3 regions of the Ensifer sp. GW821-FHT05G01 genome follow, and region 2 is predicted to be linked to each of the others. Evidence: riboswitches for the same ligand, from Rfam matches in the RefSeq annotation. Region 2 holds a riboswitch; each other region holds the start of a gene.
The links. Region 2 has a riboswitch for cobalamin ahead of bluB (5,6-dimethylbenzimidazole synthase). Riboswitches for the same ligand answer to the same signal wherever they lie in the genome.

Region 1 (9,851 bases), on a different contig from region 2:
GCGACCATGAGGCGGTGAATACGCAGGCGCTCGACCTCGTCAAAAAGCTCAAGGTGACGCCTGAAGATAACGATACAAGCAAGGCGCTCTCAAAGGCGGCCGACGGCGAGCGCGCCAAGCTCGCCAAGCTCGACGGCGCCAGTTTCGATAAGGCCTATGTCGACAACGAAGTCGCCTACCACAAGCAGGTGAACGGCGCGCTTACGACCCTGCTCATTCCCTCGGCCAGCAATGCCGAGCTCAAGGCGCTGCTTGAAACCGGCCTGAAGATTTTTCAGGGCCATCAGCAGCATGCCGAACATGTCGCCGCCACGCTGAAGTAGGACGCGGCCATGCGATCCGTCCTTTATCTCATCGCCATTGCCGGGCTCGTGCTCGGCAATGGCGTCGTGGATGCCGAGGCGAAAACAGTCCGCGTGACCATCGAAAAGATGGCGTTCGTTCCGGCGGAAATCGAGGCTCGGGTGGGCGATACGATCGAGTGGGTCAACAAGGACATTCTCGTCCATACCGCGACCGTGAAGGGTGGATGGGATGTCTTGATCCCGGCGAAAGGCACGGCAAGCCTCGCCATGCCGGAGGCAGGGCAGGTGGATTATTATTGCCGCTTTCATCCCAACATGAAGGGCCGCCTGTCGGTGGCAGCGCCATAGGCAATGCCCTGCAAAAAATGCGAAGTCCGCTGGCCGCCCGGAAAAGCGCCAAAACCCTCCGGGGGAAACGCTCTAGCGCCGACGTGCATGGTTCCTTGTGGCTTGCCTTTGTTCGTCTTCGCTCCAGTTTCCTTCTGTAGCGAGAGCAGGTGCGATCATGATCAGAGAGCGCAAGGCGATGTTGGTCCGTGTCAGCGGAAGGGTGCAGGGCGTCAGCTTTCGCATCTGGACCCGCCGGGAAGCCGAACGCCTTGGTGTGACCGGCTGGGTGCGCAACGAGCGCGACGGGTCGGTGGCAGCGATGATCGTCGGTTCCGACGCTGCCCTTGCAAACATGGTCGAACGGCTCTGGATCGGGCCGGCAGCAGCCTCCGTCGTCAGTGTCGAAACCGAGCCGGTGGCCCTGCCCGATCCGGTTCAGGGGTTCCAGATTACTGGCTAGGGTACGTGCGCCGCCCCTTTCGGTTGAAGCGACGCACGCACGAACCAAATCGCGGCTATCCGGCGACATTCGCAAATGGGTTTATAGCTGCCGGATCGCCAGACGCCGTCGGTATTGTTCAAGGCGTCACCAGATTGCTGCCGGCGCAGGTTGCCATCGGCCGTCGTCGTATGGTGCGGGCGAAGTAGCCCGGAAAATCCAGGAAAGACGTGTGAAAACGCCGGGGAAGCATTCTGCTCCCCCGGCATTTCGGTTCTCGGACAGGCCTAGCCTTTGACTGTCAGGACCGGCCTGATGCGGGCAACGCGGCCGACAAGGCCGGTTGCCACCATTGGATCGACAACCTGGTCGATCGGCCGGTAGGCGGCCGGGGCTTCTTCCTTGAGCCGGCCCTGGAGCTCGGCAAGGATGTCCGGCCGGCTGCGGATAGCCGGGCTCGCGGTGTCGACCGGGCCGATGACGCGCAGGCCGCCAAGCGTCGTTGTCGCTCCACGGGCCTCCTGGCGGGACAGCCGTCGCCCGGCGCCATGGGCCGAGGACTCCATGCCGTCAGCTTCGCCCAGCCCGCGCAACAACCAGGTGCCGTCGCCCATCGATCCCGGCAGGATCACCGGTTCTCCTGTCCACTCGTAGGGTGAACCCTTGAGCGTGCCCGGACCGCGAGCCGGGCAGGCGCCCTTGCGGTGTCGAACGGTGTTGCCGGTCTGCCACACGGTGTTGTGCGGCGCGTCGTAGACCAGCCGGTGTGCAACCGGCCGGCCGATCGTTCGCGTGAGCGCTTCCACCGCCGCCAGGCCAATCAGGAAGCGATTGACGAAGGCGGCATTCGCAGCATTGGCATGGCCGTTCATGTATCGCCGATAGTGGTCGGCGTGACGGGCCTCGGAAACGATCCGGTCGTCAACCGCCGCCGCACCGTTTTGACGCGCCCGCTCTCTCGCCGCCGTCCCGACCCGCTGGCCGAAGTCGAGCGAGCCGGAATGCACGACGATCACAACGCTTTCCGGCTTCAGCCCGGCGATGCGGGCAAACCCGCCATCGAGGATGCGCTCGACCACGCCGAATTCGACGAAGTGATTGCCGCCCCCGATGGTGCCGAGAATGGCGTCATGCCGATGCCGGTCATCGAGGGCTGCATAGTCGTCGAAGTCAGGGTCGATGGCATCCGAACGGAAACAGCCATCGTCCGATGTGTGCGCGACATCGGCCCAGGCTGCTTCCAAATCGAGCCGCGCGAGCAGCCCCTGGCGCTTGCCCGACAGGCTTTCGAGCAGACCCGGCACGCCGTCCCTGAGGGCTGCGTGACGATCCCTGCCGGTCAGGGCAATGTCGCGCCCGCCCTGGAAGAATACATGCCGCAGGTGTTTCTCCAGATCCGGCGCGAGATCGTCCTCGCGGATATCGTCGAGCACGATCATGCGCATGCCGCAGCCGATATCGTTGCCGATCAGGTGCGGAATGACGGCATTCTCGATGTCAGCGACAAGTCCGACCGGAACGGGTTTTCCCGGGTGGAAGTCTGGAGTGGTGATGATGCGTCCGGCCACGGCACCATGGCTCGCCAGCCCCTCCGGGGTTGGAAGGGCCGAGGCGAGGTCACCGAGTGCGCGCGCGCGTTGGTGTTCAGGTTCGTCGATCGCGACGACGGACCTGATTGCATGCCCGGAAACGATATCGTTCCGGACGAAGGGGTTATGTCGGGTGGACATTTTGATTTCTCCGTTGCCTTGGGTTCAGCAGCCGCGGCAATACGGATTGGCGCGCTCTCTAGTCGAAGGCGGGCCGGCAGTCAATGGTGCGGCCGGCATGGCGCCGGCAGCACATCATCAGGGGAGCAAAGCCCTCGCCCGCTCTAGAAATCCCAGTCTTCGTCTTCGGTCGCCACCGCCTTGCCGATGACATAGGACGAGCCGGAGCCGGAGAAGAAGTCGTGGTTCTCGTCGGCGTTCGGCGACAGCGCCGAGAGGATCGCCGGATTGACCTTGCAGGCGTCAGCCGGGAACAGCGCCTCATAGCCGAGGTTCATCAACGCCTTATTGGCGTTGTAGTGCAGGAACTTCTTCACGTCCTCGGTGAGCCCGACGCTGTCGTAAAGCGACTCCGTGTATTTTGCCTCGTTGTCGTAGAGTTCGAGCAGCAGGTCGAAGGCGAAATCCTTGATCTCCTGCCGGCGCTCTTCGCTCAACCGCTCCAGCCCTTTCTGGAATTTGTAGCCGATGTAATAGCCGTGCACCGCTTCGTCGCGGATGATCAGGCGGATCATGTCGGCGGTGTTGGTCAGCTTGGCGCGGCTCGACCAGTACATCGGCAGGTAGAAGCCGGAGTAAAACAGGAAGCTCTCGAGGAAAACGCTGGCGATCTTGCGCTTCAGCGGATCGGCAGTGCGGTAGTGCTCGAGAATGAGCGCCGATTTCTTCAGCAGATGTTCGTTCTCTTCCGACCAGCGATAGGCATCGTCGACATCAGGCGTCGAGCAAAGCGTCGAGAAGATCGAGGAATAGGAGCGGGCGTGCACCGCCTCCATGAACGAGATGTTGGAATAGACGGCTTCCTCGTGCGGCGTGATCGAATCCGCCATCAGGGTCGGCGCACCGATGCTCGTCTGGATCGTGTCGAGCAGCGTCAGGCCAGTGAACACGCGGATCGTCAATTGCTGCTCTTCCGGGCGAAGGGCTGCCCAGGATGGAATGTCGTTCGACAGCGGCACCTTTTCCGGCAGCCAGAAATTGCCGGTGAGGCGGTTCCAGACTTCGAGGTCCTTGTCGTCCTCGATACGGTTCCAGTTGATGGCGCGCACGGCTTGCGGGCCCTTGGGCGCCTTGGTCTTCACTTGGATGTTCATCGTGTTCCCCGGGGTATCAAAGAGCGCAGGAGACGCAGCCCTGCACTTCCGTGCCGGACAGGGCCATCTGGCGAAGGCGGATGTAGTAGATGGTCTTGATGCCCTTCTTCCAGGCATGGATCTGCGCCCGGTTGATGTCGCGGGTCGTCGCCGTGTCCTTGAAGAACAGGGTCAATGACAGGCCCTGGTCGACATGCTGGGTCGCTGCCGCATAGGTGTCGATGATCTTCTCCGGGCCGATTTCGTAGGCGTCCTGGTAGTAGTCGAGATTATCGTTGGTCATGAAGGCGGCCGGGTAGTAGACGCGGCCGATCTTGCCTTCCTTGCGGATCTCGATCTTCGAGACGATCGGGTGGATCGAGGAGGTCGAGTGGTTGATGTAGGAGATCGATCCGGTCGGCGGCACTGCCTGCAGGTTCTGGTTATAGAGGCCTGAGGTCATCACGGCCTTCTTGAGTTCCAGCCAATCTTCCTGCGTCGGAATATCGATGCCCGCGGTTTCGAACAGTTCCCGCACCCGCTCCGTCGCCGGCTTCCATTCCTGTTCGGTGTATTTGTCGAAATACTCGCCTGAGGCGTATTTCGAGTTCTCGAAGCCCTTGAAGCTCGTGCCGCGTTCGACCGCAATGCGGTTTGAGGCGCGGATGGCGTGGTAAGTCACGGTGTAGAAGTAGATGTTGGTGAAATCGATGCCTTCATCCGAGCCGTAATAGACGCGTTCGCGGGCGAGATAACCGTGCAGGTTCATCTGGCCGAGACCGATCGCATGGCTGTCGTCGTTGCCTTTCTCGACGGAGGGCACCGAAGAGATGTGGCTCATGTCCGACACCGCCGTCAGTGCCCGGATCGAAGTCTCGATCGTCTTGCCGAAATCCGTGCTGTCCATCGCGGCTGCGATGTTCAGCGAGCCGAGGTTGCAGGAAATGTCCTTGCCCATGTGCTTGTAGGACAGGTCGTCGTTGTATTCGCTGGCTTCGCTGACCTGCAGAATTTCCGAGCACAGGTTGCTCATGGTGATGCGGCCGGCGATCGGGTTGGCGCGGTTCACCGTGTCTTCGAACATGATGTAGGGGTAGCCGCTTTCGAACTGGATTTCCGCCAGAACCTGGAAGAACTCGCGCGCCTTGATCTTCTTCTTGCGGATCCGGCTGTCGGCGACCATTTCCCGGTATTTTTCCGTGACCGAGATATCGGTGAAGGCAACGCCGTAGACGCGCTCCACGTCATAGGGCGAGAACAGGTACATGTCCTCGTTGTTCTTGGCGAGTTCGAAGGTGATGTCTGGAACGACGACCCCGAGCGACAGCGTCTTGATGCGGATCTTCTCGTCGGCGTTTTCGCGCTTGGTGTCGAGGAAGCGCATGATATCCGGGTGGTGGGCGTTGAGGTAGACCGCACCTGCGCCCTGGCGGGCTCCGAGCTGGTTGGCATAGGAGAATGAATCCTCCAGCAGCTTCATCACGGGAATAATGCCCGAGGACTGGTTTTCGATCTGCTTGATCGGCGCACCGGCCTCGCGGATGTTGGTGAGCGAGAGCGCAACGCCGCCGCCGCGTTTCGACAGCTGCAGCGCAGAATTGATGCCGCGCGCGATGCTCTCCATGTTGTCCTCGACCCTGAGCAGAAAGCAGGAGACGAGCTCGCCGCGCTGCTTTTTGCCGGCGTTGAGGAAGGTTGGCGTCGCCGGCTGGAAACGGCCGGAGATGATCTCGTCGACCATGCCGCGCGCCAGCGTCTCGTCGCCGCGCGCCAGCGTCAGCGCCACCATGCAGACGCGATCCTCGTAGCGCTCGAGGTAGCGCTTTCCGTCGAAGGTCTTCAGCGTGTAGCTGGTGTAATACTTGAACGCTCCGAGGAAGGTCGGGAAGCGGAACTTCTTGTCATAGGCGTGGTCGAACAGATCGCGCACGAAATTGAACGAATACTGGTCGAGAACCTCCTGCTCGTAATAGCCCTCGGTCACCAGGTAATCGAGCTTTTCGCGCAGGTTATGGAAGAACACGGTGTTCTGGTTGACGTGCTGCAGGAAGTACTGCTTGGCCGCCAGCCGGTCCTTGTCGAGCTGGATCCGGCCGTCCTCGTCATAGAGGTTCAGCATCGCGTTCAGCGCGTGGTAATCGAGCGCCGCTTCCGTCGCCTTCAAAGGGCGTTCGAGTGTTGAGACGTCCAAAATCGTTCCATCCCGTTTTTGACATTGGCGACGTCCTCGTCGGTGCCCAGAAGCTCGAACCGGTAGAGATAGGGCACCTGGCACTTGGCCGAGATCACGTCGCCGGCGATCCCGTAGGTCGCGCCGAAATTGCTGTTGCCCGCGGCAATCACGCCGCGGATGTGGGAGCGGTTGTCCGCATCGTTCAGGAAGCGGATCACCTGTTTGGGCACGGCGCCTCGGCCGTCGTCGCCGCAATAGGTCGGCACGACCAGCACATAGGGTTCCTTGATCTCAAGCGGCCCGTCGGCCGGACTGACGGGAATGCGGACGGCACGCAGGCCGAGCTTGCCCACGAAGCGATGGGTGTTTTCCGAGCGGGTGGAAAAATAGACGATCAGGCCCATCGCGCCGCACCTCTCTTTAGGAGAGGGCGCTGATCTTGTCGGGGCGGAAGCCTGCCCAATGTTCCGGACCGGCAACGACGACGGGAAGCTGCATGTAGCCGAGGCCCTTGACCGTCTGCAGCGCGTCCTCGTCGATCGAGATGTCGATCACCTCGTAGTTGACGCCCTTGCGGTCGAGCGCGCGGTAGGTGGCGGTGCATTGGACGCAGGCGGGCTTGCTATAGACGGTGACGTTCATTTCTTCCTCGTTGGGTCGGCTGGATCTGGGCATGAAAAGGCATGCGGGCGCGCGAACACGCTCCGGCGAAAGGGCAGGGCTGGCAGGATGACGGCTTGCTCTGGCCGAAACGACCGAGCGCACCTCTTCATCAGATGCGCGGGTTCCCGCGCCTCTTCATTGGCGAGTAGTAGGAATTCGATGACGCGGACATGACTTCACCCCGAAGTTGAAGACGGCGCTTCCGGGGAGACGTCGAGACGAACAGGCAGGTTTCATCCTGCCGCAAGCACACCTCTGACCTCTCCGGACACCCCGCCCGTGGACGTTTATCGATCGAGGCAGGTCTCCTGGCTCACGGGTCGGTGCTTCTGCCCGGACCTTCCCGAAGCCTCATGCTTCAGTGGCCGAATGCTGGACAGTTGCTCGCCGTTTACAGTTGCGGGGGCAGCCACGGCTTAGCCAGGCGAAATCGCCACAGCGCACCGTATTCCCATCTTCGCTCCCAATCCTTGCGAATCGGAAGAACCTCGAACACTAGATATAGTATATGGTCGGGAAATCGCGTCAATAGGTTCGATGGTGCCGATGCCCGCGGGAACGGACAATATTTTCCCGGGTGTGGATAACGGGGAGTAAATGCGCGGTTCCAACAAAGCCTGTGGATGAAGAGCCGTCGTTGACGGCTCCCCGCGTCGAACGCGTCAGGCCGCGAAGACTTGCACCGGGCGGTTGTCGCGGTCGACGGCCACCATGATGAAGACGCCGCGGGCCGTCAGCGTCCGTTTTGTGCCCACCAGATCTTCCGACCACAACTCGACCTCGACCGTTGTCGAGCTCCGCCCGGTTTTCGCGATCCGGGCAACGAGCTCGATGATCGAGCCGACCGTAATGCGGTGCTTGAAATCGATGCGCTGGCAGGAAGCGAGCACCGTCGTCTTGCGGCTTGCCCGCGTCGCTGCGACGAAGGCGGCCTTGGTCATATGCGCCAGCGCGTCGCCGCCGAACATGGCGCCGGAGCTGTTGGCCTGATCGGGGAAGACGATATCGACCATACGCAGGGCATCGCCTTCTGTCTGCTCGCTCGCGGCGCCGTCGAGCGGGGGCAGCGACCATCCGGCGTCCTTGACTTCCGGCATCGCCACCATGGTGAACTGGCCGCGGGTGCACAGATCGTTGGTGCCGGCCGTCAGGTCCTCGGCGATCATGTCGACTTCGACCAACATCGACCTCCGCCCCACCTTCATCGGGCGACCGGTGAAGCTGACGATGTGGCCGATGCGGGCGGGCGCGCGGAAATCGACGCGGTCGCAGGAGGCGGTGACGAAGGGAACGCGGCCATGGCGGCTGGCGACGATGAAGGCGATCCGGTCCATCAGCGCCAGGCCCGCGCCGCCGAAGAGCGTGCCGTGATGATTGGTGTCGCCGGGAAAGACGATGTCGATCAAGGTGGCAGGCGCCGGGGTTTCCCCCGGCGCCATTTCGATGTTGCTGTCGCCCGTCATGCGCTTGCGGCCTCCCGCCGGCCGGCAGCAAAGGATTGCCGCAGCGCCTGCGCCGCCTCAACCATGTTGACGAGGGCCGGGCGCACTTCCTCCCACTGCCTCGTTTTCAGGCCGCAATCCGGGTTGACCCAGATCTGCGACGGCGTCAGCCCGTCAGTTGCCTTTTCGATCAGATGCACCATCTCGTCGACCGTGGGCACCCGCGGCGAGTGGATGTCGTAGACGCCCGGGCCGATCTCGTTCGGGTAAGACTGATCGGTAAAGGCGCCGAGCAGTTCCATCTTCGAGCGCGAGGTTTCGATGGAGATGACGTCGGCATCCATCGCCGCGATTGCCGCCATGATGTCGTTGAACTCCGAGTAGCACATGTGGGTGTGGATCTGGGTTTCATCACCGACACAGGAGGCGCTGATGCGGAAGCATTCGACCGCCCAGTCGAGATAGGCCTTTCGATCGGCCTGTCTCAGTGGAAGGCCCTCGCGCAGCGCCGGTTCGTCGATCTGGATCACGGCGATACCGGCCGCTTCCAGGTCCGTCACCTCATCGCGCAGCGCCAGCGCGATCTGCCGGCACACGATCGACCGGGGCAGGTCGTCGCGCACGAACGACCATTGCAGCATCGTCACCGGTCCGGTGAGCATGCCCTTCATCGGCCTTGACGTCAGCGACTGCGCATAGGTTGCCCAATCCACCGTCATCGGGTTCGGCCGCGAGACATCGCCGAAGATGATCGGTGGGCGCACATAACGCGAACCGTAGCTCTGCACCCAGCCGCTCTGCGTGAAGGCATAGCCGGAAAGCTGTTCGCCGAAGTACTGCACCATGTCGTTACGCTCGAACTCGCCATGCACCAGCACCTCAATGCCGATTTCCTCCTGCCAGCGCACGGCCTTCTCCGTCTCCTGGCGCAGGTAAGCAAGGTAGTCGACATAGCTGAGTTCGCCCTTGGCATGCAGCGATCGCGCCTGGCGCACCTCCGGCGTCTGCGGGAAGGAGCCGATGGTCGTTGTCGGGAAGAGCGGCAGGGCCAGCCTGTCTTCCTGCAGCCGACGGCGCGTCGCAAAGCCCGACTGGCGACGGCTGTCGGCTGCCGTCAGGTTCTTCAGGCGTCCGGCGACCAGCGGGTCATGGACCTTCAGCGAGGTGAGCCGCGCTTCGGCGGCCGCGATCGATTTTGCAAAGACCTGTTCGGGATTGGCCAGGCCAGGCTCGAAGGCGCGGGCAAGCAGGCTGAGTTCGTCCAGTTTCTGCAGGGCGAAGGCAAGCCAGGAGACGAGCTCCGGATCGAGCGCCCGTTCGAGTTCGAGGTCGATAGGCACATGCAGCAGCGAGCACGACGGCGCAAGCTCGATGTGGTCGCGGCCATGCGCCTCGACCAGCGGCTGCAGCCGGCGGAAGAGACCGGCAAGATCCGTCCGCCACACATTGCGGCCATCGACGACCCCGAGCGACAGAACCAGCTGTGCTGGCGCCGTCTCGATGAGGGCGTCCAGCTGTTGCGGCGCCCGCACGAGATCGAGATGCAGCCCGGCGACCGGCAGCGAAAGCGCTATCGGCAGGTTGTCTCCGATCGCGCCGAAATAGGTCGCAAGCATGAGCTTCAGCTGCGGGACTTCCGAAGCGAATGTCCTGTAGG
Region 2 (9,851 bases):
CGCAGGTCATGGTGCAGGACGAAATGGATCCGGCGTTCGCGCAGCAGCGCCAGATTGTCTTGGTCGAGGTCATGGGCGATGAACAACGTGCAATCGCGACCGACGCGCTCGAACGCCGCGAGCACAGCGCGGTTGCCGCCGCCAATGGAATAGGCCGCATTGATGTCGGCGTGTGCCGCAAGCGCCTTTGCCGCAAGCGCACCGGTCTCGGTGTCCTTGCCATGGCCTTCGCTGATCTCGACAATGCGGATTGCCGGATAGTGTTCACGCAGTACGCGGCGAAAGCCGATTTCGCGTTCCTCCTCGCCACGGAAACGACTGCTTGAAATTGTCACGAGCACGGTTGCGGAGCGTTCAGCGAAGCGTTCGCCGATGAGATAGGCCGCCGTTTCGCCGGCCGCACGGTTGTCTGCGCCGGCATAGGCGGTCCGCGCCGAATTCGGCAGGTCGGTGACAAGCGTAATCACCGGGATACCCGCCTGTTCCAGGCGGGCGACGGCGCCCGCGACTTCAGGCATATCAGGCGCTTTCAACACCACCCCATCGGTTCCGCGCAACCGAATGCGGTCGAGAAGCTGGGCGATGTCCTGCGGGCGCATCGTCTCGGCGAAGTGGAAGCGACAACGGAACGTCGTTGGCATGAAGGTCGGCGCTTCGGTTTCGAATGCCTCTCTGACCGTATCGGTAAAACGCTCCGGTGCCTCCATCACCACGTCGATCGTCCGCCTCTGGCCCTGGATCTCCAATCCGGATTGCTGCTTTTCCAGCTCGCGAATGGCGGCCTTCACGCGCGCTTCGGTCTGCTGGCGCACGCCGGGGCGCCCGTTCAGGACGCGATCGACGGTCGCGGTGCTGAGCCCGGCCTGAAAAGCAATATCCTTGACCAGAAACGGATGAGCCAACGGCGATCTCTCCTGATGGTTTTTTGATGGATTCCTGCTCTATATCACGATTGGACGGCGCCTATAGTCGGGGCATCGAATGTTTCTGAGGAGGAACGGGATGAAGACCGACAACAATGCGCGCCAGCGCCTCGAACGCGTGTGGCTGAGCGAAGATGGCTGCGACATCGAAGAATTTCGTGCCGAGGTGGAGCGCCAGACGAACCTTGCGGACTATCCGCATGCGCTCGCCTGCGAGAAGAACGTGCTGATCTATGACAGCGCCAGCCTGGTATCAGCCTGCGCGACGGCCGAGGGGCGCCGCGCGGCACTGGCCGAGATCTGCGAAGTGCTGGCGACCGGTCCAGGTGTTGCCGTGTTCAAGCACGCCTACGCCGACACAACCGTCATCGATGCCGCCAGCGGCATCTTCGATGCGATCATCGAGGAGCAGCACCGCACCAAGAGCGGCGGCGGCGACCATTTTGCCAAGCCCGGCGCCAACGACCGGATCTGGAACTCGCTCGAAAAGCACTGCCTGAAGAGCCCTGAAAATTTTGCTGCCTACTATGCCAATGCCATCATTGCACTTGTCAGCGAAGCCTGGCTTGGTCCGAACTATCAGATGACGGCGCAGGTCAATCGGGTCAATCCGGGTGGGGCGTCGCAGGCGGCGCATCGCGACTACCACCTCGGCTTCCAGAGCTCTGATGTCATCGAGCAATATCCGGCTCATGTGCACCGGCTGTCACCTGTCCTGACGCTGCAGGGGGCGGTTGCTCATTGCGACATGCCGCTTGAAAGCGGCCCAACGCTGTTCCTGCCCTATAGCCAGACCTATGTGCCCGGCTACCTCGCGCTGAAGCGGCCGGAGTTCCGCGCCTATTTCGACGAACATCACGTGCAGTTGCCGCTTGCAAAGGGCGATGTCGTTTTCTTCAATCCGGCGCTGTTCCATGCCGCCGGCAGCAACCGTTCGACCGATATCAAGCGCGTTGCCAATCTGCTGCAGGTTTCGTCGGCCTTCGGGCGAGCGATGGAGACCGTGGATCGCGTGAAGATGAGCGCGGCGCTCTATCCGGCGCTGACAGCTCTTATCGCATCCGGCGCCCTTTCGAAGGGTGAGGTCGCCAATGCGATTGCGTCCTGTGCCGAAGGTTATTCCTTCCCGACTAATCTCGATCGCGACCCGCCGCTCGGCGGCCTTGCGCCGAAAACACAGGCGCAGTTGATGCATGAGGCGCTTTCAGGAAGGTGGAGCGAGGCGGATTTCCGCAAAGCGCTTGAAGAGCAGGCACAGCGCAAGCTGAGCTGAACAGAAGATATCGCCATGACAGGTCCCCGGCGCTCGGCGGCGGGGGCCGTTCCTGTTTCGATGACACTTTCACTCCTGGGAGGAATTTCATGACCGAACAACACGGCCGTCTTGACGGCAAGGTCGCCATCGTCACCGGTGGGACGCAAGGGTTGGGGGCAACGATCGCCAGCCTGTTTGCGGAACGCGGGGCCGAAGGCATCGTCATCTGCGGGCGCAACACTGCCAAGGGAGAGGCGAAGGCTGAGGAGATCCGCAAGGCGAGCGGCGCGCAGGTGCTTTATGTCGAAGCGGATCTCGAAAAGGTCGAAGATGCCCGAAAGGTTGTCAACGCCTGCGACGCCACCTTCGGGCGGGTCGATGCGCTGGTCAACGCGGCAGCAATCACCGACCGCGGCACCATTCTCGATACAAGCCCCGAACTCTTCGACCGGATGTTCGCCATCAATGTGCGGGCGCCGTTCTTCCTGATCCAGGAGGCTGTCAAGGTTATGCGAAGGGAGGGCACTCAGGGCACGATCGTCAACATCGGTTCCATGTCGGCCATGGCCGGGCAGCCGTTCATCGCTGCCTATTGCTCGTCCAAGGGCGCGCTGGAGACGCTGACCAAGAACACGGCTTACGCGCTGTTGCGCAACCGTATTCGTGTCAACGGTCTCAATATCGGATGGATGGCCTCAGAGGGGGAAGATCGCATCCAGCGAGAGTTTCACGGTGCTGCAGCCGACTGGCTGGAAAAGGCGGCCGCCAGCCAGCCTTTCGGCCGGCTTGTCGATCCCAAGGAAGTCGCGCGCGCCTGCGCCTATCTGTCCTCGAACGAATCCGGCCTGATGACGGGGTCGGTCATCTGCTTCGACCAGTCGGTCTGGGGTGGCTATGACGGCTCGCCACATCCCGTCGCCCCGCTTTGATAGTGAGCCGCAAGGGCAGCGGTCGAAAGGTCTCCGATGTCGACCGCTGCCGAAAGGCTCGCACGGTGCCGGCGGGCACCCACCGAGTTGCTTGTCATTCCCGATTGGCTGTGCACTTATGGCGTCGTCAGGTGCCCGCGACGCGGGAGAATCGGGAATCCGGTGTCACTCCGGAACGTGCCCAACGCTGTGACGGGGACGGCTGCCCCAGGGATCTTGAGTTTTCTCAAAGTCTTGCCACTGGATCTTCATCGGATCTGGGAAGGCGGAGCGGCCGGGGGATCCGAAGTCAGAAGACCGGCCTGGCAAGATAGACCGAAACCCGCGCGGACGGCGGAAGGTTGTGCATTGTTGGGGATCGAACGATGCTGACTGACGCGAATGGCGGCCTTGCGGCCGCAGAAGCCTTTTCATTTGACGAGCGCGAAGCCGTCTACCGCGCCATCGAAACACGCCGGGACGTGCGGGATCAGTTCCTGCCCGACCCCTTGCCTGACGATCTGGTGATGCGCCTGCTCAATGCAGCGCACCGGGCGCCATCGGTGGGGTTCATGCAGCCATGGAATTTCGTCGTCGTGCGCCAGGCGGAAACCCGCGAGCGGGTCTGGCAGGCGTTTTCCCGCGCCAACGACGAAGCTGCGCTGATGTTCGATGGTGATCAGCGGGCGAAATACCGCTCGCTGAAACTGGAGGGTATCCGCAAGGCACCGCTCAGTATCTGCGTGACATGCGATCGCACACGCGGCGGCTCGGTCGTTCTCGGGCGCACCCACAATCCTGACATGGATGTCTATTCCACCGTCTGCGCCGTCCAGAATCTCTGGCTTGCCGCGCGCGCTGAAGGCGTCGGCGTCGGCTGGGTCAGCATCTTTCATGAGAACGAGATCAAGGCGATCCTCGGCATACCCGATCATGTCGTGATCGTCGCCTGGCTTTGCCTGGGCTTCGTCGACCACCTCTACCGTGAGCCGGAACTGGCGGTAAAAGGCTGGCGCCAGCGCCTGCCGCTGGAGGAACTGGTATTCGAGGAAGGTTGGGGAGCCTGCCGGAAGGCTGACGCCGCGATCAGTTGCTCTGAACGGGCTGGTAAGCCGGACCCGTGGGGTGGCGAAGGTCGATCGACGTTTCCTTCTGGGGCAGGAACGTCGGCCCGATGACCCGCACCTTGCTCTTGGCGGGATCGTAGGGGCGCTCTTCAGCGGGAACCGTCACCTTGGCAGAAGGGGCATCTGCCCCCTTATTGCCTTCGATGACGATGATCGAGGACCGACTATCGCTGGAATTGCCGCCGCCTGCCTTGGGCGCTGTTGCCACCGTCTTCGGGATCTGGCAGCCGCAGATGCCGGGCTTGCCGACGTCTCGCGTCCGGTAGGCAAAGGCGTTCGGCAATTCCCGATAGGGGCGTCCAGTCGAGGCGGAAACCATCTGGTCGCTCTCTTCGGTCGCAAGCTCGTGGAAGAAGAGCTCGGTTTCGGCACCCGGGCAGCGGGCGCGACAGGCCTGCTCGTCGCGAGCAAAGTCCGCCGGGCTCGCCTCGGACGAAATGGGGAAGAAGGCGCCGTCGCAGGTGCGCACGCACATGGTGCGAAGCGTGCCGGAATAGACGCCGCTTTCCGGAGGGTATCCGTCTGCGTCGCCATCGCGCAACAACGGCCCGTAGGATTCCTCCGGCGGCAGATCGCGCAGGATATTGCGATGCGTTTCCGGCGCGTCCGGGTCGGCGCTGGCAAATTCCTCGCGGTCGCCATAACAACCGTTGATCTCAAGTGCAGCCAGGATGCGCCGACGCGTGTCGTCGCCATCGCCCGATATCAGCTGCTGGCGTTCCGATTTGAGGATAGCGAGATTGTCTTCCATCTCGGCGATCAGGCTGTTGATATCAGCGCAGATATCCGGGTCGCCGCCATTGAACACGACGACGCTGCCTGTGCCGCAGCCGGCGCGGCGGCGATCGTTGCGCGCTCGACGCAGTTCAATGTTCTGTCGCGAAATCGCGCTGGCGTAATCGCGCGTATCGGCCGTGGTGGTGATGGCCTCGGGCAATTGCGCAAGCCGGGTGTTCAGGCGGTCGCACACGCTGGAGGCCAGCGCCTGATCGGCAAGAACCAGAAGCAGCGGCAAAGTCGCCGCGGCAAGGGTTTTCATGTTCCGGAACAAGGGCGAACGTCCATTTCTGCAACCGCGCTGCGCCGCCCTTGTTGTCCGGGATCGGTCGCCGTCGGCATTTCCTGTTTCAGCCCTATCATAAGGCTTGTCACTGCGTGTGCAACGACAAGCCTCGTAATGCGTTAACAGTGTCGTCCTCTCGGACGAATGGACGGCTCCGATCCGGTGTCAGGCTGCGCGTGCGGTTTCCAGCGACATCGGCCGCTCAAGCACGGTGCCTTCGATCGCGGCGACGGCCTTCATGGCGCTCAGCAGCGACGGCGTCACTTCCCAGGCGACCGCCACGGCAAAGACCGAGCCGATCCGGTGCGGTTCACCGATGCGCTCGCCGGGGCAACCCATGCGACGGAACATCCGCTCGAGGAAGACGTCGGTGACCGTAACGATGTGGCTGATGCCGGAGGCAAGTCCGAGTTCGCCGACGCCGCACATCAGTTCTGCGGCGGCAACCGTGACCTGATTGGAAGCACGGTCCTGGGAAATTTCCGGATCGATGCAAAAGCGGCTCGATTCCCAGATCGAGGCGCTGCGGATCTCCGGGTTGTCGCCAAGCAGGATCGGGAACGTATCGTCCAGCATGTTGGGGCCAAGCGTCGGCAGCAGCCTCAGCGATCCGCGCAGCTTTCCGGTGTCCGGCGAATAGGACAGGATGTAGAGCGGGTTCGACTTGTCGTAGTTGTCGATCTCCCAGTCCCCATCGGTCTGAACGTCCCATTTCAGGAAGTCGTGAAAGACGCGCTTGCGCAACTTGAACATCTCGTCGATGGCCTGTGGGTGCTGTCCGCGTGTCCTGCCGTTGAGGATCCTGATCATCGTTCTCTCCATCCTTGTCTTTGGGGGATGGCGTGATGCTGTCAGTCCGGCGGCGGAGAAGAAACTGGCACTAGTGACAGTACCGGTAACGGATTTTTTACTCTAAATTTCGATGGGTTTCCGGAAGAGCGTGGGGGGAGCGGCTCTAGCCCGGATCAAACTGTGGGGATCAGCGCATGGCGGACGGCCTGGGCCACGGCCTGCGTGTTGGAGACGACGTTGAGCTTGCGGCGGGCATTGGTCATGAAGAAGCGCACGGTGCGCTCGGAAATGCCGAGAATGGTGGCAATCTCCCAATAGCTCTTGCCGGCTGCCGACCAGGTGAGAACCTCGGTTTCACGGCCGGTCAAGCGCATCTCGCGCGTTGCCGCGCCACTCGTCATGGCCGCATTCTCGAGCATGCCGGCATGAAACAGGTTGGCGGCGAGCTGGAAGTCGCGCAGATGATTGCGCCGATAGATCGACCATTCGGCCGCCGACATGTTGACGTTGATGGCAAGCAACGCCATGCGACCGGCCGGCGAGGGTAGCGGCAGGGCGACGCCTTCGCTAGAGAGCCCGATCTCTTCGGCCGTCTTGAACAACGGCTCGCATTCGGGAAAGCGATGGCGCGCCGTCGTCCATTCGACCGGTCTGACGCCGCCGAGCGCCAGCTTGAGGATCGGATCGATGCGATAGAGCCCACGCGTCAGATAAAGCTCCGCCGCGTAGGCACCGAATGTGTGGTGCAGGCGGCAGATCTTGAGCTCGTCCGCATAGGGCTCGGCCTCAAGATAAAGGAGATGAGCGATGCGAAAGGTACGTCGCATCAACGTAAAAAAATGGGCCGGCTCGACACAGCCTCCGCATTCCAGGATTTCCAGCATGTCGAGGACAGCCTGTTGTTCAGTCATGCCACAACACCGATTCTTGCCCTGAACCCCACAATGGTTGGGGGTTCACCTTTTGTCCAGAACCGTCATCCGCATTTGCTGTGGATTGTCGATCCTACAAACAATGGTTGTTGCCAGGATCGGATCGGAAACACAGGGCCGCCGGGTACGACGGCCCTGCAAAAAGTTTCAACCCGGATGGCTGGCTTCAACGACAGCGAGTGCTGCCATGTTAACGACGCCGCGTGAGGTCACGGACGGCGACAGGATGTGCGCCGGCAGTGCCGAGCCAAGCAGGATCGGGCCGACATGCAGGCTGTCCGTCATCGTCTTGACGACGCCGAGCGTGATGTTGGCGGCATCGAGATTCGGGAAGACCAGCAGGTTGGCTTCGCCCGAAAGCGTGCTGTTGGGCATGACGCGCTGGCGCAGAACCTCGGAGATGGCCGAATCACCATGCATTTCGCCATCCACTTCGAGGTCGGGCGCAAGTTCGCGCACGAGCTGCAATGCCTGACGCATCTTGGTGGCGCTTTCGGAATCGCGTGAGCCGAAGTTCGAGTGCGAGACAAGGGCGGCATGCGGCGTGATGCCGAAGCGGCGGATTTCCTGTGCCGCCATGACTGTCGTCTGGGCGATTTCTTCGGCGCTCGGGCAATAGCTGACATAGGTGTCTGTGAAGAACGTTGCGCCGCGCTGTGAGATGAGCAGGCTCAGCGCCGAGAAGTCGAGAACGCCTTCGCGCTTGCCGATGATCTGCGAGACGTCGCGCAGGTGCTTGCTGTAGCGTCCTTCGACACCGCAGATCAGTGCGTCGGCTTCGCCGCGCTTGACGGCAAGCGCCCCGATGACCGTGGTGTTGGTGCGCACGATCGTACGGGCTGCTTCCGGAATGACGCCGAGGCGGCCGACAAGGGCGAAATAGTCCTCGACATAGTCACGATAGCGCGGGTCGCCTTCGGGGTTGACCACTTCGAAATCGACATCAGGACGAATGCGCAGGCCGTAGCGACGCAGGCGCGTCTCGATGATCTGCGGACGGCCGATCAGGATCGGGCGGGCAGTGCCTTCTTCGAGCAGCACCTGGGCTGCGCGCAGCACGCGCTCGTCTTCGCCTTCGGCAAAAATCACGCGGTTCTTCTGCGCGTTCTTGGCGGCGGCAAAGACCGGCTTCATGATGAAGCCGGAGCGGAAGACGAAGCGGTTGAGCTTGTCGAGATAGGCGTCGTAATCCTGGATCGGACGAGTGGCGACACCGCTCTCTTCAGCAGCCTTGGCGACGGCCGGCGCGATCCTCAGGATCAGGCGCTGGTCGAAGGGCGAGGGGATCAGGTAGTCAGGGCCGAAGACCGGCGTCTCGCCGGAGTAGGCGCGGGCAGCGACATCCGATGGCTCCTCGCGGGCAAGGCCGGCGATGGCGCGGACGGCCGCCATTTTCATTTCTTCGTTGATCGTGCTTGCGCCGCAGTCGAGCGCACCGCGGAAGATGTGCGGGAAGCAGAGCACGTTGTTGACCTGGTTGGGGAAGTCCGAACGGCCGGTGCAGATCATGGCGTCCGGGCGTGCCGCACGGGCGGCTTCCGGCATGATCTCGGGCGTCGGGTTGGCCAGTGCCATGATCAGCGGCTTTTCCGCCATCTGTACCAGCAGTTCCGGCTTCAGCACGCCGGCCGCCGACAGGCCGAGGAAGACGTCGGCGCCACCGATGCTGTCTGCAAGCACCCGGTTGTCGCTTTCCTGGGCGTAGACCGATTTCCATTGGTCCATCAGAACTTCGCGGCCCTTGTAGACGAGGCCTTCGAGGTCGTGCACCCAGATGTTTTCGGTCTTGGCGCCGAGCGTGACGAGCAGGTTGAGACAGGCAAGCGCTGCAGCACCGGCACCCGAGGTGACGATCTTGGCCTTGGCGATGTCCTTGCCGGCCAGCTCCAGGCCGTTGAGGATCGCGGCCGCAACGATGATGGCGGTGCCATGCTGGTCGTCATGGAAGACGGGGATCTGCATTTTTTCACGCAGCTGGCGCTCGACCTCGAAGCATTCCGGTGCCTTGATGTCTTCGAGGTTGATGCCGCCGAAAGTCGGCTCCAGCGCCGAGATGACGTCGACCATGCGCTCGATGCTTGCCGCATCGATCTCGATGTCGAAGACGTCGATGCCGGCGAATTTCTTGAACAGGACGGCCTTGCCTTCCATCACGGGCTTGGAGGCAAGCGGACCGATGTTGCCGAGACCGAGAACGGCCGTGCCATTGGAGATCACCGCGACAAGATTGGCGCGCGCCGTGTAGTCGGCTGCCGTTTCCGGGTTGTCGCGGATGGCGATGCAAGGTGCAGCCACGCCTGGCGAATAGGCGAGCGCGAGGTCGCGCTGGTTGCCGAGCGGCTTGGTGGGCTGGATTTCGAGCTTCCCCGGGCGCGGGTAACGATGGAAGAAAAGAGCCTGCTGGTCGATATCGCCGCTGGCCGGACCGGTGTGGGATTTGTTTTTGTCGCCCGTGCTCATAGTCTGCATTCCTCTTTTTTGGACGTGGCCTTGTGGCACGAATTGCGAACCGCGTACAGTTTTTGCGCGGTTCTTTTGCGCCGGTGCGACGAAGCGGCCGGCGTCCGTGTCATCTTCCTGAAACACGAGTCTGGTTTTGACGGGCCCCAGAAGGCTCAATCAAGACGAGGCTGGTATGATGGCGGCGCCGCAAGACAACTCCGTAAGACATCTCAGGACGTTGTTCATCTCCGACGTCCACCTCGGCTCCAAGGCGGCCAAGACCGACTTTCTCATTGATTTCCTGCGGTATCACGAGGCGGAAACCATCGTTCTCGTTGGCGACATCGTCGATGGCTGGCGGTTGAAGCGAAGCTGGTATTGGCCGCAGAACTGCAACGACGTCGTCCAG
Region 3 (9,851 bases), 250 kb from region 2:
GCCCCCAGCCGAGAAAGGCAATATCGGTCGTTTCGACCGGACGGTCGGCAAAGCCGAGCGCCTTGATCGCTGCCTCGACATGTCTCTTGGCGCCGCCGATGGTGACGATATCGCCGCGTTCGACCGTCGTGCCGGGCAGGACCGGGATTTCGACCAGCGAGCGCACGATCTTGCGTGCATAGACGCCGCGGGCCCAATCCTCGGTGCTGACGTCGGCGAGTGTCCGGCCGGCAAGCGCCTTGTTGGTGACGTAGACGTCGAGGACCTCGGCTTCGGCGTTCAGCAGTTCCTTGTCCTCAACCTCCAGCAGCTTGGCGTCGAGGTGTTCCACAAGGGCGGCGCGTCTGCCGGAAAAGGCGACGACATCGCCAGGCTGCAGCACGGTGTTGCCATCGGCCTCGATGATCTGGCCGCCGCGCCGCAGCCGCTCGACGAAGACGCGGATGCCGGGAAGCAGATTCCTGACCGGCGTTCCCGTCAGGCCGCTCGCCTCGTCGACGCGATAGGCCCTGAGGCCGAAATCGTGATAGGCGCGGGTGATCCCGGGTTCGCTGCTCACGGTGCCGCCACCAAGCTTGGCCTCATACTCCCTGCAGGCGGCGGGAAGATCGATGCCGAGAAGTTTGGGGCCGAGTTGCGCCAGGATGATCGCCGAGCCGATGGTGCCCCAGATATAGGTGACCGCATAGGCAATCGGGATCTGGTCGGTGTAGGTCTTGGCCTGTTCCGGGCTCATGCCCATGGCGTTGATCTGGTCGCTGGCAACGCCGATGGCCGCGGAGATTGTCTGCGAACCGGCATACATGCCCGCGCCATAGCCAAGCGGCAGGCCGGCGATCAGCGCGCACAGATAGGGCACGATCAGGCACAGCACGAGGACCGAGAGGGCAAAGAGGATCTGTTTGGGTCCGTCCGTGCTCAGGCCGCGAACGAACTGCGGGCCGACGCCGTAGCCGACGGCAAACAGGAAAATAAGGAACAAGGTCGATTTCAGGTCGCCGGAAACCTGGATGCCCAGCTGTCCGATGACGACGCCGGCCAGAAGGGTGGCGGTAACGTTTCCAAGGTTGAAGCCTGCGATCTTGATCGGGCCGATCACGAAGCCGATGCCGAGGGCAAGAAAGACGGCGACCGGTGGATATGTACGCAGCGTGTCTACGAAAAAGTCTATTGGATTCACCATCATCCCCTTCAAAAAACTCGTCGTATTCGGGAGTTACGCGGACAGGCTGGATGTTACGTCGCATAAGACTTCGAGATATGAAGTTCGGAGCGCCGCCGCCCGGAACGCGGGCGAACCCGGCGCAAGTCGTTGCACGCCGCTGGAAGGCGCGATCAGTTCTTTGAAAGCACATCACCGATTGTGCCAGTCTGCAAGTACGTAACAGTAACGGACGACGTTACCGGTTGGCCGTTCCGTCGGTGACGACTGCGCCCAGGGGCGGCGCGATGGCTCGTGCGACGAGGCATGGCAGGGGATGGGGTGCCGATGCCGTCGGCGATCGTTCAGGTCAGCAGTTCGATAAGCAACCTCGGTGAACTGGCGAGGACGGCTCCGGCGACGAAGCCGAGCGCAATCGCGCCCACCACTCCGTGCCGTTGCCAGCCATGGAATGCGCCGAAGGCGGTTCCTCCAAGGATGGTTGAAACAGCCGACGCATCGTTTCCCTCATTGCGCTTATGCAGAGTGTCCGCCAAAGGCGCGCATCTCAGCATTGATGGGATATCGGGCACGGGTCGTTGCCAACGACGTTGCTGATCATCGCGGTCGAGCGTTGGTGCACGGTCAGTCGTGGCGTCGCCGACCCTGATGCATAATAACGGAGGACGGATATTTCGGCTTGCTTACTGTAATGATATTACATAACTAAGGCGCATGAGAATATGCCGCATGTTGATAGGCCGAGGCCGATCCGTCCCGCCGGTTGTCACCTCCGTCGAAGTGTGCGACGAAGGGGGTGATGGTGCTGCGAGCGCGACAATGCGTAAGCGGCTGAAAAGGGAACACGGAGCGGACGACCCAAATGGGGCCGAAACCGTGGCTGCCCCCGCAACTGTGAGCGGAAAGCGCATTCACACCCTGTCACTGGCGTTCAGCCGGGAAGACGTGGATGCGCGAAGACCCGCGAGCCAGGAGACCTGCCATCGAACCGATCAACCACAACGGACGGGGTGTTCCGATGGACAAGAACTGGTTTTTGCGCGGCGGTCACCCGTCATCACATCGCTTTGCCATATTCTCTCCGGCCCGATCCGGCGGAGAAGAAATATGGCCAAGCCGGCATCCCGACAGCACAAGATAACGGTCTGCACCGATTGCCGGTTCACCGGCGGCCCCTGCCGCCCGGGCGCGGATCTGATCCAGCGGCTGAACCGCAGCATTGCCGCCCTCGGCGCGCCGCTCGACCGGGATTTTTCGATTGCCGGAACGGTCTGCATGGCCGCCTGCACCCGGCCTTGCACCATCGCCTTCCAGGCGACGGGCAAGGCGACCTATCTCTTCGGCGATATCTCGCCCGATGAGGATATCGACGATCTGGTTACCTTCGCCACCACCTATGCCGGGCGCAACGATGGCATGACGCGGGCGGCCGAACGGCCGCGCGGGCTGAGCGCCAAGACGCTGGCGCGCATACCGGCAGCGCTGCTCATCTCCGAAGATATCGGCGGGCATTTCCAATGAACGCCTGTCGAATGCGTACATGGGGAGGGACGAGACGATGAGCTGCACCGCGACAGGGGCCGGCCTTCGTGTCCGCGCGCTCGATTGGGGCCCACGCCCGGACCTGCGGCTTGTTCGCGAGGTCGACTTTGCCATTGCGCCCGGCAGCCGGCTTGCCATTCTCGGCCCGAACGGTGCCGGCAAGACTTCGCTGCTGCGCTGCCTCTATCGTTCCGCCCAGCCGACGGCGGGCACGATCGAAGTCGATGGCGTCGACCTCTGGTCGATGACGGCACGGGAGGCGGCGCGGATCATTGCCGTCGTCTTGCAGGAAATGCCGAGCGATTTCCCCTTCAGCGTGCGCGACGTGGTGATGATGGGCCGCATCCCCAGGCGCGAAGGCATGAGCGGCTGGACGGCCAGGGATCGCGAGACGGTGGCGCATGCGCTCGAGCATCTCGACCTTGCCCACCTGGCCGGACGGCAATTCTCGACACTTTCGGGTGGCGAGAAACAGCGGGTGCTGATTGCCCGGGCGCTGGCCCAGCAGCCGCGCATCATCATCCTTGATGAGCCGACCAACCATCTCGATATCCGCCATCAGCTCGAAATCCTCGACCTGTTGCAGACGCTGCAGCTGACCATCGTTACCACGCTGCACGACATCAACCTGGCCGCCGAATTTGCCACCGACGTGGCGATCCTGACGGAAGGCCGCATGACGGCCTTCGGGCCGCCCGAAGAGGTGCTCAACCCGCAGGCGCTTTCCGACGCCTTTGGCGTTACCGCCACCGCCCACAGTAATGCCGTCTCCAACGGCGCCCGATTTTCCTTTTCACTCGCTCGACAGGAATTGATTTCATGAAGACATTGTTCGCCGGTTCGGCGCTTCTGCTCCTCGCGCTCGCCGCGACGCCGGCGCTCGCCTATCCCGTCACCGTCAAGAGCTGCAATCGCGACGTGACCTTCGATGCGGCGCCAAAGCGTGCCGTCTCCAACGACGTCAACCTCACCGAGATGATGCTGGCCTTGAAGCTGCAGGACCGCATGGTCGGCTATACCGGCGTCTCCGGCTGGAAGACGCTGGATGAAAAGCTGCGCGAAGGTGTCCAGGCGCTGCCGGAGCTTTCGGAAAAATATCCGACCAAGGAAGTGCTGCTCAATGCCGACGCTGATTTCTACTTTGCCGGCTGGAACTACGGCATGAAGGTGGGCGGCGAGGTGACGCCGGAAACGCTGGCGCCCTTCAAGGTCAACGTCTACGAGCTGACCGAATCCTGCATCCACATCATGGCCAAGGGCAAGCCGACGATGGACGACATGTTCGTCGATCTGCTCAATCTCGGCCTGATTTTCGGCGTCGAGGACCAGGCCAAGGCGCTCGTCGACGGCTACCGCCGCGACCTCGACAAGATCACTGCGGGAGTGGGGGCGATCGAGCGCCCGACGCGCGTCTTCGTCTATGATTCCGGCGAGGAGAAGCCGTTCACGTCTGGGCGGTTCGGGATACCGACGGCGATGATCGAGGCGGCCGGCGGCGTCAACGTCATGGACGACGTCGAGAAGAGCTGGACGGAGATTTCCTGGGAGCCGGTGATCGACAAGAACCCGGAGGTGGTGGTGATCGTCAACTATGGCGAGGTCACCGCCGAGCAGAAGATCGCCTTCATGAAGAGCAACCCGGCCTTCAAGAACATCGATGCCGTCAAGAACGACCGCTTCGTGGTGCTCGATTATGTCGAGGCGACGCCGGGCCCGCGCAACATCGATGCCATCGCCCGCCTGGCAAAGGCATTTCACGGGCAGGCGATGTAATGCGCCGTCGTCTGCATGATCCCTGAAACCGGCGTCGATACAGGGCAAATCATGCAGCACGTTTAGCGTGTTATTGCATTGCCGGCGCGTCATGCCCGATGCGCCGCCCTCTGGCGTAAGCGTGCCTTGTCGCCCGCTTTCGTCCTCTCCTCTGCAATCTTGAACCTGGGACGGACAGTGAAGATCACGACCGCCTTTCTCGTGGCACTGCTGCTCTTGTGCCTGACGATCACCGCTGCCGTCTCCTTGGGCTCTGCACCGATCCCGGTTTCGACCGTCTGGTCGATCATCGCCTCGAAGCTTTCGCCTGGCAGCGTCGAGGTCGCCTGGTCGGCCGGCCGCGAGAGCATCGTCTGGGACGTGCGCCTGCCGCGTGTCGTGCTTGCCGGGCTGGTGGGGGCGGGGCTGGCGCTGACGGGCGCCGTGCTTCAGCCCGTCACCCGCAATCCGCTCGCCGATCCGCACCTGCTTGGCGTGTCCTCCGGCGGCGCGCTCGGCGCGATCATCGCGCTTCTCCACACAGGCCTCATCCTCGGCCTCGCCACGGTGCCGCTGTTTGCCTTTGCCGGCGCTCTGGTCGCGACAGCACTTGTGGCGCTGGTGACGCGGGTGCTCGGCACCAACGCCGACAGGCTGGTGCTGTCAGGCGTTGCCGTCGCCTTCACCTTGACGTCGATCGGCAACCTGATGATTTTCCTCGGCGACCCCCGGGCGGTGCACACCGTGATCTTCTGGATGCTCGGCGGCCTTGGTCTGGCGCAATGGCCGCATCTCGTCTATCCCGCCGTGGTGCTGGCGGCCTGCCTCGGCTATCTCGTGCTTCGTGCGCGCGAGATCAACGCGCTTGCCATGGGTGACGAGACGGCAACGACGCTCGGCATTCCCGTTCGCCGGTTCCGCCTTGTCCTCTTTGTCGTCACGGCGCTCCTGACCGGTGTCATGGTCGCGTTCTCCGGTGCGATCGGCTTCGTCGGCCTGATGGTGCCGCATTTCGTTCGGCTGTTTGCGGGCAGCGACAATGTCCGGGTTATCCCGCTTTCCGCCTTTGTCGGGGCGCTGGTGCTGATATGGGCCGACCTCTTTTCCCGCGTCGTCATGGCGCCCGAGGACATGCCGATCGGCGTCGTCACCGGACTTGTCGGCGGCTTGGCCTTTATTGCCATTCTGAAACAGCGCAAGGTGGTGTAAAGCTCGCGGCATGGACACGGACCGATTGCCGCCTGGTTCCAGCAATCGACCACTGCGCAACACGAGGAGCGAATGACGTATCACGCTGAGGCCTGCACCCCGGATGAAGTCCTTAAATTCTGGTTCGAGGAACTGTCGCTCGACCATTGGTTCAAGCCTTCCCGCGAGCTGGACGAGCATTGCTACCAGCGCTTCCAGTCCTCGCATCTCGCCCTTGCCAGGGAGATCGGCGACGTCTGGCGGGCGACGCCGGAAAACCGGCTGGCGGCAATCGTGCTTCTCGATCAGCTGCCGCGCAACATGTACCGGGGGACGCCGCTCGCCTTTGCGACCGACGGGCTGGCGCTCAGGGAAGCCAAGCTCGCCGTCGGCGCCGGCGCCGACATGGCGGTGAAGCCGGAATGGCGGGCATTCTTCTATATGCCCTTCGAGCATTCCGAGAACCTGACGGACCAGACCATGGCGGTGAAGCTTTTCACCGAACTTGGCGATCCCATGTATATCGACTATGCAATCCGGCACCGCGAGGTGATCGAGACTTATGGACGTTTCCCGCACCGAAACGCCTTCGTCGGGCGAACGTCGACGGCGGCGGAACTTGCTTATCTGGCGCAGCCGGGCTCGGGTTTCTGACGGTTTTACGGGGTGTGAAGGCATGTTTTACCATGCCTTTGCATCTTTCCGCCGTCTTTCGTATTCAAACCGCATTGTGACGACTGCCCGGGCGATTCCGTATCGGGATGAGGTTGGGCTTTTGAGGGTTTTGAAATTGCGTTTCGTGGGAAAGTTGCTCGCTGTTTCCGTCTGCCTGCTGTCGCTGGCCGGTGCCGGCGCTGTCGTGGCGCAAACCGCAAAGCCGGCACAGACGACGACGCAACCGGCCCAGACGCCCGCGCAAGCCCCGGCCCAGACCGGCGATCAGCCGGCGCAGGGAGGCGCCCAGCCCGCCCAGAACACGCAGCCGGCCTCCGACGGCAAAGCGCAGCCTGCGCCGAATGCGCAGCAACCCGCAGGGGGCGCGACGCAACCCGCCCAAAACGCGGCGGCACCTACGCAGAACGCAGCACAGGCGAATGACGCGACCATCGCGGCCGATGCCGGGCAGAGCCAGACCGCCGAGCAACTGGCGACGGCCGGCAAGGAACTCCAGCGGCTGAAGGACCTCGTCGGCAAGGCCAGCGACGACGACATCGCGCTTGCCGAACTCAAGGTTCAGGTCGATGCCGTCGCCAAGCAGATCATCTCGACCTCGATCGCCACCCGTCCGCGGCTGGACGAGATCAAGGCCCGGCTGACCGAACTCGGCGATCCGCCGGGCGAGGGGCAGCCGCCCGAGGCCGACATCGTCACCTCAGAGCGAAAGCGGCTGTTGGCCGAGCGCGGTGAGATCAATGCACTGACGGGGGAGGCTGAAAGCCTTTCGGTCCAGGCAACGAAATTGTCGAACGGCATCACGGCGACGCGGCGCGCGCTGTTTTCCAACACGCTGTTGAAGAACACCGATGTGTCCTTCGAAATGTTCGACGAGGCGCTGTCGGCGACGATCAACGAAACCAAGGTGCTGTCGCGCAGCACGACGAGCTGGCTGACCTTCGTCTGGAACTACAAGCGCATTCCGCTTCTGACTGCGCTCTTCCTGTCGATCTGCGCCGCACTCATCTTCCTTGTTGGCAGCAACCGGCTGTTTTCGCCCTACATCCATCATGACAAGTCCGATGAGGAGCCGAGCTATTTCCGGCGCCTGTCCGTCGCCTTCTGGTCGACGCTCATTCCGACGCTCTCGACGGCTGCCTTCGCCGTTTCGAGCTTTCTCTTCCTGCGCAGTTTCAACGTGCTGCGCTCCGATATCACGCCGATCATTGCCATCGCGCTTGCGGTAACCGTGGTCGGGTTCTTCGTCACGACGCTTGCCAATGCGGTGCTGTCGCCGAAGGATTCCCGCTGGCGGCTGGTGCGCGTGTCCGATCGCGGCGCCAACGTCCTCTTGATCACCATCTTCGCCATGGTGCTGGTCAACGGTCTCGACTACCTCTTCGGCGGCATCAGCGAGGCGCTCGGCTCGCCTGTTGTCCTGACGGTCGTCAAGAGCTTCATTGCCTCGGTCGTCATCGGGCTGATCATCATCGCATCGGCCTGGATCAAGCCGACGCTGAAGCGTGACGAGCCGTTCGACGCGCCCGGTCGCCCATGGCCGCGCATCGTCTCCATCGGTCTGATGCTGACCGGTGCGGCGCTGATCATCGCAGCCGCGACCGGCTATGTCGGTCTCTCCCGCTTCATCGCCACGCAGATCATCATCACTGGCGCCATTCTGGTGATGATGTACATCGGGTTCCTCACCGGCAAGGCGGTGTCGCGCCAGGGGGCCTTCGCCGAAACGGCAGCCGGACGTTATCTCGAGCGCCGCCACAAGCTGGAGCAGGTCGGTCTCGACCAGGTCGGGCTGGCGGCGGGCCTCAGCATTTACGCGCTGGTGGCGCTGTTCTTCATCCCGCTGATCCTCTTGCAATGGGGCTTCCAGGTCGCCGACATCGAGTCCTGGACCTATCGCGCCATCACCGAGATCAAGATCGGCACCATCACCATCTCGCTCATGGGCATCATGGCGGGCATCCTGTTCTTCGCGCTCGGCTACGTCGTCACCCGCTGGGTACAACGCTGGATCGACGGCAACATCATGGCGCGCAGCCGGGTGGATGCGGGCGTCAGAAACTCGATCCGCACCGGCATCGGCTATGTCGGGGTCGGGCTTGCGTGCCTGATCGGTCTTTCGGCGGCCGGCATCGATCTTTCCAATCTTGCGCTTGTCGCCGGTGCTCTCTCGCTCGGTGTCGGTTTCGGCCTGCAGAACATCGTGTCGAACTTCGTCTCGGGCCTGATCCTCCTGGTCGAGCGCCCGTTCAAGGTCGGCGACTGGATCGTCAGCGGCACGACCGAAGGCTTCGTCAAGCGCATCTCGGTGCGCGCCACCGAGATCGAGACCTTCCAGCACCAGTCGATCATGATGCCGAACTCGCTGCTGATCAACGCGTCGGTCGGCAACTGGACGCACCGCAATAAGCTCGGGCGTTCGGAAATCGCCGTCACCGTCACCTATGCGAGCGAGCCGCGCCGGATCATGGACCTGCTCGCCGAAATCGCCGGTGCCCACCCGATGGTGTTGAAGAACCCGTCGCCAACCGTCGGCTTTACCGCCTTTGGCGAGGACCGGATGACGTTCGAACTCCGGATCTACGTGGCTGACGTTCTGACGGGCGGTGGCGTGCGCAACGACTTGCGTGTCACCATCTACGAGCGCTTCCGTGACGAAGGCATCGGCGCGCCGTTCCCGGTCAAGATCGAAGACGTGCCTGTCGAGAACCAGACCGGGATCGAGAGCCACGAGCCGGAGACGGTCGGCGAGCCCAAGGGTGCGACCTCGGCCGATGAGAGGGCCGCCGCCTCGAAGAAAGAGGCCGCTTCAGCAGCCCCGTTGGACGAAGAAAACGAGCAGGAAGGCGGCAAGCGCCGTGCCTCCAGCCGCCGCTCAAACCCCAACCGCTGATAAACGGAGCGTTCAGCCGCTATTCAGCCTGCCCGCGATAAAAAGCATGCAATTCTTCTTTTGACGGTCTAGGCTGTCACGGGCTGAAGAGGTGGCCGGAGCCACCGTCGCGATCCGACGGGGCGGCCGGCTGTGCAAAAGGGCGGCGCCGCGGGCGTCGATGGGCGATGAAGACATTTGTGATTGCTTTGCTTTCCGGCGTGCTGGCGGCAGGGGCGGTATCTGCCGCGACTGTCACGAACAAGGATGGCGAGACTGCTGTTCTGGTTGTCGTCGAGGGCGAAAGCCGCATGGAAGTGGCGATCAGCGCCGGCGCGACCGAGATGATCTGCCCCAGCGGCTGCTTCGTCACCACGCCGAGCGGAGACCGCATCGGCCTGCAGGGCGATGAGAATGTCGAGATCGTCAACGGCTCGGCGATCGTCAAGTAAGCGCAGCTCTTCAAAACGGAATTCGAAACGGCGTCGGGATCTCCCGGCGCCGTTTTTTCGTTTTGGCCCGTCGTTGCCCGATGTGCGGATGGGGCGACCCGGGCCGCGAACAACCCTTCGACGCGCCGTAAGCAGAACGGGTTAGGGCGCGCTAATCCCATTTGGCAATTGAATGAAATGCGGCCATGGCCCGTTAATTCGGGGACGGCCC

Region 1: another riboswitch for cobalamin. It lies ahead of nrdH (glutaredoxin-like protein NrdH); the one in region 2 lies ahead of bluB (5,6-dimethylbenzimidazole synthase).
Region 3: another riboswitch for cobalamin. It lies ahead of AC07UR_RS10870 (DUF1636 family protein); the one in region 2 lies ahead of bluB (5,6-dimethylbenzimidazole synthase).

What each region holds. Positions count from the first base shown of each region.
Region 1 is NZ_JBWKSC010000002.1:290,254-300,104, forward strand. It holds gene AC07UR_RS07155 (DUF4142 domain-containing protein) at 1-323, shown strand, start outside; gene AC07UR_RS07160 (cupredoxin domain-containing protein) at 333-653, shown strand; gene AC07UR_RS07165 (acylphosphatase) at 811-1,095, shown strand; gene AC07UR_RS07170 (RtcB family protein) at 1,362-2,804, opposite strand; gene nrdF (class 1b ribonucleoside-diphosphate reductase subunit beta) at 2,948-3,937, opposite strand; gene nrdE (class 1b ribonucleoside-diphosphate reductase subunit alpha) at 3,954-6,107, opposite strand; gene nrdI (class Ib ribonucleoside-diphosphate reductase assembly flavoprotein NrdI) at 6,077-6,493, opposite strand; gene nrdH (glutaredoxin-like protein NrdH) at 6,510-6,731, opposite strand; cobalamin riboswitch at 7,034-7,258, opposite strand; gene AC07UR_RS07195 (acyl-CoA thioesterase) at 7,415-8,215, opposite strand; gene metE (5-methyltetrahydropteroyltriglutamate--homocysteine S-methyltransferase) at 8,212-9,851, opposite strand, start outside.
Region 2 is NZ_JBWKSC010000003.1:178,504-188,354, reverse strand. It holds gene AC07UR_RS09620 (LacI family DNA-binding transcriptional regulator) at 1-902, opposite strand, end outside; gene AC07UR_RS09615 (phytanoyl-CoA dioxygenase family protein) at 1,003-2,196, shown strand; gene AC07UR_RS09610 (SDR family oxidoreductase) at 2,286-3,107, shown strand; cobalamin riboswitch at 3,220-3,427, shown strand; gene bluB (5,6-dimethylbenzimidazole synthase) at 3,473-4,264, shown strand; gene AC07UR_RS09600 (DUF2865 domain-containing protein) at 4,173-5,252, opposite strand; gene AC07UR_RS09595 (acyl-homoserine-lactone synthase) at 5,442-6,086, opposite strand; gene AC07UR_RS09590 (helix-turn-helix transcriptional regulator) at 6,242-6,979, opposite strand; gene AC07UR_RS09585 (NADP-dependent malic enzyme) at 7,148-9,460, opposite strand; gene AC07UR_RS09580 (UDP-2,3-diacylglucosamine diphosphatase) at 9,636-9,851, shown strand, end outside.
Region 3 is NZ_JBWKSC010000003.1:431,796-441,646, reverse strand. It holds gene aspT (aspartate-alanine antiporter) at 1-1,183, opposite strand, end outside; gene AC07UR_RS10875 (hypothetical protein) at 1,507-1,698, opposite strand; cobalamin riboswitch at 1,946-2,161, shown strand; gene AC07UR_RS10870 (DUF1636 family protein) at 2,270-2,683, shown strand; gene AC07UR_RS10865 (ABC transporter ATP-binding protein) at 2,721-3,527, shown strand; gene AC07UR_RS10860 (ABC transporter substrate-binding protein) at 3,524-4,477, shown strand; gene AC07UR_RS10855 (FecCD family ABC transporter permease) at 4,655-5,665, shown strand; gene AC07UR_RS10850 (DUF924 family protein) at 5,738-6,298, shown strand; gene AC07UR_RS10845 (mechanosensitive ion channel domain-containing protein) at 6,393-9,209, shown strand; gene AC07UR_RS10840 (hypothetical protein) at 9,377-9,640, shown strand.